Regions from separate parts of the Halomonas elongata DSM 2581 genome, predicted to be linked through region 2. Evidence: predicted binding sites of a transcription regulator. Region 2 holds the regulator's gene; the other holds the start of a gene.
The links. The regulator sigma-54, encoded in region 2, starts transcription at its own class of promoters, with help from an activator protein. The targets are predictions, from matches to a motif close to TGGCACNNNNNTTGCTNT.
Positions count from the first base shown of each region.

Region 1: speB (agmatinase) is a predicted target of sigma-54. The motif match lies at 1,764-1,781, and genes of this name have one in related genera.

Region 1 covers NC_014532.2:342,716-346,125, reverse strand. Annotated here, with positions in the region: gene HELO_RS01565 (YfcC family protein) at 1-148, opposite strand, end outside; gene HELO_RS01560 (sigma-54 interaction domain-containing protein) at 227-1,648, opposite strand; gene speB (agmatinase) at 1,820-2,770, shown strand; gene HELO_RS01550 (YjiH family protein) at 2,837-3,410, shown strand, end outside.
Region 2 covers NC_014532.2:1,070,570-1,073,979, forward strand. Annotated here, with positions in the region: gene HELO_RS04980 (PTS sugar transporter subunit IIA) at 1-323, opposite strand, end outside; gene hpf (ribosome hibernation-promoting factor, HPF/YfiA family) at 330-641, opposite strand; gene HELO_RS04990 (RNA polymerase factor sigma-54) at 742-2,163, opposite strand; gene lptB (LPS export ABC transporter ATP-binding protein) at 2,369-3,094, opposite strand; gene lptA (lipopolysaccharide transport periplasmic protein LptA) at 3,091-3,410, opposite strand, start outside.

The DNA of each region.
Region 1 (3,410 bases), 730 kb from region 2:
CGCGCACCACTCGCTCGAACTCGCCGGCAGGAATGAAGAAGGTCAACACATAGGTGGCGACCAGGATCAGGAAGATCAGCACCATGGGGTCCGGAACGGTCCGGTACCACGGCCTGCGCTCGCGCAGCGTCTGCTCTTGTAGGCTCATGTCGTTGTCCTTGTTGGGTCAGGGATCGAGCATCGCCGTCAATTTATCATGATAAATTGACGGGTCAAGAATCCCCTATCAACGCGAGCGCTCGATACGCAGCCCATGTCGCCGCAACTTCCTCACCACGCTTGGCTGGCTGATGCCGAGGCGCTCAGCGATGGCGTAGGTCGAGTTCGCTTCGCGACACAGCTCGGCCAGGATATCGCGCTCGGTGCGTGCCAGAGCGCTCTGGAGCGTCTCGCCCTCGGCCAGGCCAGGGCGCCTGACTGAGGCCTCACCTTCCATCATCGACGTCACGGCCCGCTCGGTGCCGTCCGGTTGCCCGGTTTCCTGCCGGGGCCGAATCACGTCCTCGCCCGCCGAGAGCCAGGCACGTTCCAGCCAGTTCTCGAGCTCACGCACGTTGCCGGGCCACTCCCAGCCCATCAGCGTCTGCCAGGCATCACGGGCGATGATCTTGTCGCGGCCATAACGCGTGTTGAGGCGCTGCAGGTGGCGCTCGACCAGCCCGGGAATATCCTCGCGGCGCTCCCGCAGCGGTGGCAGGGTCACGGGAATGACATTGAGCCGATAATAGAGGTCCAGGCGGAAGTGGCCGGTCTCGACACTACGCGCCAGGTCCTGGTTGGTGGCCACCACCAGGCGGAAATCGACACGCCTCGCACGGGTGTCACCGAGCCGTGTGATACAGCCGTCCTGGATCACCTTGAGCAGCTTGGCCTGCATCGGCAACGGCAACTCGCCGACCTCGTCCAGAAACAGCGTGCCGCCCTCGGCCTGCTCCATCAGCCCTGCCTTGCCCCCCGGTGCGGCACCACTGAAGGCCCCCTGCCGATAACCGAACATCTCGGATTCGAACAGGCTCTCGGGAATCGCCCCGCAGTTGACGTCGACGAAAGGGCCCTTGTGCCGTGGACTCCAGTGATGCAGCTGCCGGGCGAAGGCGGTCTTGCCAACCCCCGACTCGCCGAGCATCAGCACCGTGGCATCCGTCGGCGCCACCCGCTTGAGCAGCAGCGCGACCTCGCGCATGACACCACTGCGGGCCTCCAGGTCCGCCAGTTCGAGCTCGCCGCCAGCCTCTTCACCGCCGCCGCGCTGGAGATGCTCGTTGAAGCGGCGCTGCAGCAGTGCATATTCCTCCTGCAGCAACTGCAGATCGGTGAGATCCATCGAACGGCTGACCACGGCGACAAGCTTGCCGCCGTCGAATACCGGATGCGCCTGGGCGATGACGCGCCGGCCGGTACTGGTCACCTGGGCCACCTGAGCGGGCTCGCCGGTGCGCATCACCTCCAGGCTGACCGAGGGCCGCAGCACGCCCTTGGCCTCCAGCGCCTGGACGGTCGTCCGGCACAAGTCCTCGCGGGACATGCCGTATACCGCCGCCGCTGCCGGGCTGACATCGCGTATGCGCCCATCGGCCTCGACCACGAAGAAGTGGTCGTGGGCAGTTTCGATGATGGTTCTCAGGATCGGGGAGTCGAACTCGCTCATGACATCGATACACTCCTGGATCATTGATACATAAGTGTATCACTCAACGGCCTCGCGCGATTCATCGATGAATCATCGATTAGGTAACCGACTGAAAAACAAGAAAACAATATCCTGGCACACTTCCTGCTGTAATCAGGGCGACAATCACCACGACTCGGGAAGCCAACCATGAGCGATTTCAACCAGCCCCTCGGCGGTAACGAGATGCCGCGCTTCGGCGGCCCCTCCACCATGATGCGCCTGCCCACCCAGAGCGACGCCGTCGGCCTCGATGCCGCCTTCATTGGCATCCCCATGGACATCGGTACCTCGAACCGCCCGGGCACTCGTCTGGGGCCGCGCCAGATCCGCGACGAATCGCGCATGCTGCGCCCCTACAACATGGCCACCCGCGCCGCGCCCTTCGACAGCCTGCAGGTGGCCGACATCGGCGACGTGCCGATCAACACCTTCAACCTGCCCAAGAACCTCGACATCATCACGCGCCACTATGACGCCGTGCTCGCCCAGGACTGCGTGCCCCTGACCCTGGGCGGCGACCACACCCTGACCTGGCCCGTGCTGCGCGCCATCGCCAAGAAGCACGGCCCGGTCGGGCTGATTCATATCGATGCCCATGCCGACATCAACGACCAGATGTTCGGCGAAGAGGTCGCCCATGGCTGCCCCTTCCGCCGCGCCCAGGAAGAGGGCCTGCTGGATAGCCAGCGCGTCGTCCAGATCGGCCTGCGCGGCACGGGCTATGCGGCCGACGATTTCGACTGGTGCCGCGAACAGGGCTTCCGCGTCGTCACCGCCGAAGAGTGCTGGTACAAGTCGCTGGCGCCCTTGATGGCCGAGGTTCGCGAGCAGATGGGCGACGGCCCGGTCTACATCTCCTTCGACATCGACGGCCTGGATCCCTCGGTGGCGCCGGGTACCGGCACTGTGGAGATGGGCGGTCTGACCGCCCAACAGGGGCTGGAGATCGTGCGCGGCGCCCAGGGGCTCAACGTGGTCGGCGGCGATCTCGTCGAAGTCGCCCCGCCGTACGACACCAGCGGCAATACCGCACTGATGGGCGCCACCCTGCTCTACGAGATGCTGTGCGTACTGCCCGGCGTCCAATACCGCGACTGACACCCGAGCACCTTGCCCGGCCCTTCGGTCGGGTATCCCCATTACAACGCCAAACAGGGTTTCACCATGTCTTCTCTCGATTCCACCTCGAACACCGCGCTAGGCGGCGCCCCGCTCGGCAAGGCCGGGCTGCTCAAGTTTCTCGTGCCGTCCTTGATCGGTATCGGCATGTTTCTGGTGCCCTTCTCGACGGGCGACACCATCAACATCGGCATGGGGCTGCTCGCCGACGGCCTCAAGGCGCTGCTCGGCGACGCCCTGCCGGCCATCGCCGTGGTCGTGCTGTGCGCCTCGGCGCTGTTGACCCTGATCGTCAAGTTCACCCGTCCCGGCTGGGCCCGCGGCAACGCCCTGGGCGAGCTGTTCAACGTCGCGCCACTGTGGCTGGTGATGCGCCTGCTGGGCGCCGCCTTCGCGCTGATGACCTTCTTCCAGGTCGGCCCGGAAGTGATCACCGCCTCCTTCACCGGCGGGGTGATGCTCAACGACCTGGCACCGGTACTGCTGACCTTCTTCTTCTTCGCCGCCCTCCTGCTGCCGTTCCTGGTCGATTTCGGCTTCATGGAGTTCATCGGCAGCCTGGTGCGCACTCCCTTCCGGCTGATCTTCGGGCTGCCGGGGCGCAGTGCCATCGACGCCA
Region 2 (3,410 bases):
TGTTCGGGAACCAGCAGGACGAACACCAGGTCGACGGGGTCGCCGTCGACGGCATCGAAGTCGATCGGTTCGGCGAGCTTCAAGAAGCCGGCGATGGGGGCCTTGCAGTGAGGGTTGCGGGAATGGGGAATGGCGACCCCGTGCCCGATGCCCGTGCTGCCCAGGCGCTCCCGACCGATCAGACGGCTGAAGACCTCCTGGCTATCCAGGCTGGGTGTGTTCTGGGCGATGAAGGTGCTGAAGAATTCCAGCACGCGCTTCTTGCTCCCCCCGGGCACATCGAACAGGGTGCGCTCGGGGGGCAGTATGGTTTCCAGAGACATGACGGGTCAGCGTGCGCCGGCGGCGCCCTGGGCGCGCGCCTGGGATTTTTCCTTGTGTTTCACCAACTGGCGATCGAGCTTGTCGGCGAGGGCGTCGATGGCGGCGTACATGTCGCCGTCCATTGCTTCGGCATGCAGGTCGGCACCGGCAGCATGCAGGGTACAGGCAGCTTGTTGGCGTTCCTTCTCCACGGAGAGCGTGACTTGCACGGTGGTGATGTTGTCGTAATGACGTTCGAGGCGCGCGAGTTTCTCTTGGACATAGTCACGCAGGGCGTCGGTCAATTCCACATGATGGCCGGTGAGGTTGACTTGCATGACACGCTCCTTGCTCCTGGGATTGTGCCTCGATTGTAACCCTTTTTGGAGTCGAGCAAACCCCCTGTGTAAAGCGCCTTTCGCGCCCCGGTTCGGGAGGTCAGCGAAGGCGCTTGCGTTGGCTCGAGGACGGGATGTTCATCGCTTCGCGATACTTGGCCACGGTGCGTCGCGCCACTTCGATGCCTTCCTCGGCGAGCAGGGTGACGAGCTTGTTGTCGGAGAGCGGTTTGCGGGCCGGTTCCTCCTGGATGAGCTTGCGGATCCGGGCGCGGATGGCGGTGCTGGAATGGGCGTCGTCGCCACCGCCGACATGACTGGAGAAGAAGTACTTGAGCTCGAACACGCCGCGCGGCGTGTGGATGTATTTCTGGGTGGTCACCCGCGAGATGGTCGATTCGTGCATTTCCACGGCCTGGGCGATATCGGCCAGGATCAGCGGCTTCATGGCCTCCTCGCCGTGTTCCAGGAAATCCAGCTGGCGGACCATGATCTCGTGGCCGACCCGCAGCAGGGTGTCGTTGCGGCTGGACAGGCTCTTGAGCAACCAGCGCGCTTCCTGCAGGTGATCCTTGAGAAACTGGTTGTCCTGGCTCTTGTCGGCGCGCCGGATCAGGGCGGCGTAGTCGGGCTGAATGCGCAGTCTCGGCATGGCCTCGGGGTTGAGCTCGACCTGCCAGCCCTGTTCGTCGCGCCGGGCGATGAGATCGGGGATGACATAGTCGTCGCTGCCGCTGGCGAAGGTGCTGCCCGGGCGTGGATCGAGTCCTCTGATCAGGGAGATCACTTCGTCGAGGGCTTCGTCGTCCAGGCCGAGGCGCCGTTTCAGCAGGCGTCGGTCATCACCGGCCAGGGCCTCGAGAAACTGGCGGGCCAGGCGCCGGGCCTGTGGAAGCCAGGGGGTGTCCTGGGGCAGGGCGGCGAGTTGCAGCATCAGGCATTCCCGCAGGTCGCGAGCGAAGACGCCGGTGGGTTCGAATTGCTGTACGCGCAGCAGTACGGCTTCGACCTCGCGGCTGGACGGTCCCTCCAGCCCTTGGTCGCGCAGGCCCTCGCGGATGTCGTCCAGGGGCTGGTCCAGGTAGCCGTCGTCGTTCACCGCATCGATCAGGCTTTCGGCGATACGCGAGGCACGTTCCTCGAGGCCGCTCATGGCCAACTGCCAGGCCAGGTGACCCTGCAGGCTCTGGCCGGCTGCCTGGCGTTCGAAATCGGGGGCCTCGCCGCTGCCCGAGCCGCTCAGGCTTCCCAGGCCGGCGTCCTGATAGGTGTCGGACCAGTCGCTGTCGACGGTCAGTTCATCGGGAATCTCGCTGGCCCAGTCGTCCTCGGCCGTCTCGCCGACCGCCAGCTCGCCGAAGTCCTCGTCGAGCTCCAGCATGGGGTTGGATTCCAGGGCCTGCTGGACTTCCTGGCGCAGGTCGAGGGTGGAAAGCTGCAGCAGGGCAATGGCCTGCTGCAGCTGAGGTGTCATAGTGAGCTGGGTGCCGAGCCGCAGTTGCAGGGAAGCCTTCATGGCCATAGGAAAAGAGATCCGCTCAACGTGCGAGAAAACCCCACCCTAGTCCGCTGTCGCGGCGCATGCAAGCCCTTGTTCAAGCAATTATCATGCCATTGGCAATTTTCGTGCCTTGGCGATAAAGCATTCCTTATATCAGCTTGTTGTGATCAGACAGACTGGGGAAAGATGGGTGAGGGGCGCCATGCCGGACAGTGACCGGCATGGATCAGAGTCGGAAGTCCTGTCCCAGATAGACATCGCGCACCTGCTGGTTGGCGAGGATCGCCTCGGCGTTGCCCTCGGCGATGATCTGGCCGTCGCCGACGATGTAGGCGCCGTCGCAGATATCGAGGGTCTCGCGGACGTTGTGGTCGGTGATCAGCACGCCGATGCCGCGGGCCTTGAGCTGGCGGATGATACCCTTGATTTCGCCGACGGAAATGGGATCCACGCCCGCGAAGGGTTCGTCCAGGAGAATGAAGTCGGGTTCGGTGGCCAGGGCGCGGGCGATTTCCACTCGACGACGTTCGCCACCGGACAGGCTCATGCCGGCGTTGTTGCGGATGTGAGTGATGTGGAAGTCTTCCAGCAGCGATTCCAGTTGGGCGCGACGGCCGGCTCGATCGAGATCCTTGCGGGTCTCGAGGATGGCCATGATGTTGTCGGCCACGCTGAGCTTGCGAAAGATCGAGGCTTCCTGAGGCAGGTAGCCGATGCCGGCGCGGGCGCGCTCGTGCATGGCGGCGCCGGACAGGTCCCGGTCACCGATGGCGACTTGCCCGGCATCGGCACGAACCAGCCCCACGATCATGTAGAAGGACGTGGTCTTGCCGGCCCCGTTGGGGCCGAGCAGGCCGATGATGCGGCCCTGATCGATCTCCAGGCTGATGTCGTGGACCACGCGGCGGCCCTTGTAGCTCTTTGCCAGGTGGCGTGCATGGAGTGTCTTCATTGAGAATCCTGCTTCTCGGGCTCCAGGGTCATGCGTACTCGCTGGTTGCCTTCGACGCCCTCGGCGGCAGAGCGTGCCTGGACGACGCGGCGGTCGAGGAAGTATTCCAGATAGCCACCGTTGAAGGTGTCGCCGCCCCGGTGCAGTTCGGCCTGGTCGATGAGCTCCATGCGGCGCTCGGCGACGTGGTAGACGATGCGCTGCCCCCAGCCGCGTACCACGGATTCGTCGGGAGCGGGTTGCTGTTCGATGTAGGCGCGCTGGCCGGTGGCAATGGCCTGGGACAGCTGGCCGGCGTCGTTGCGGCGGATTTCCA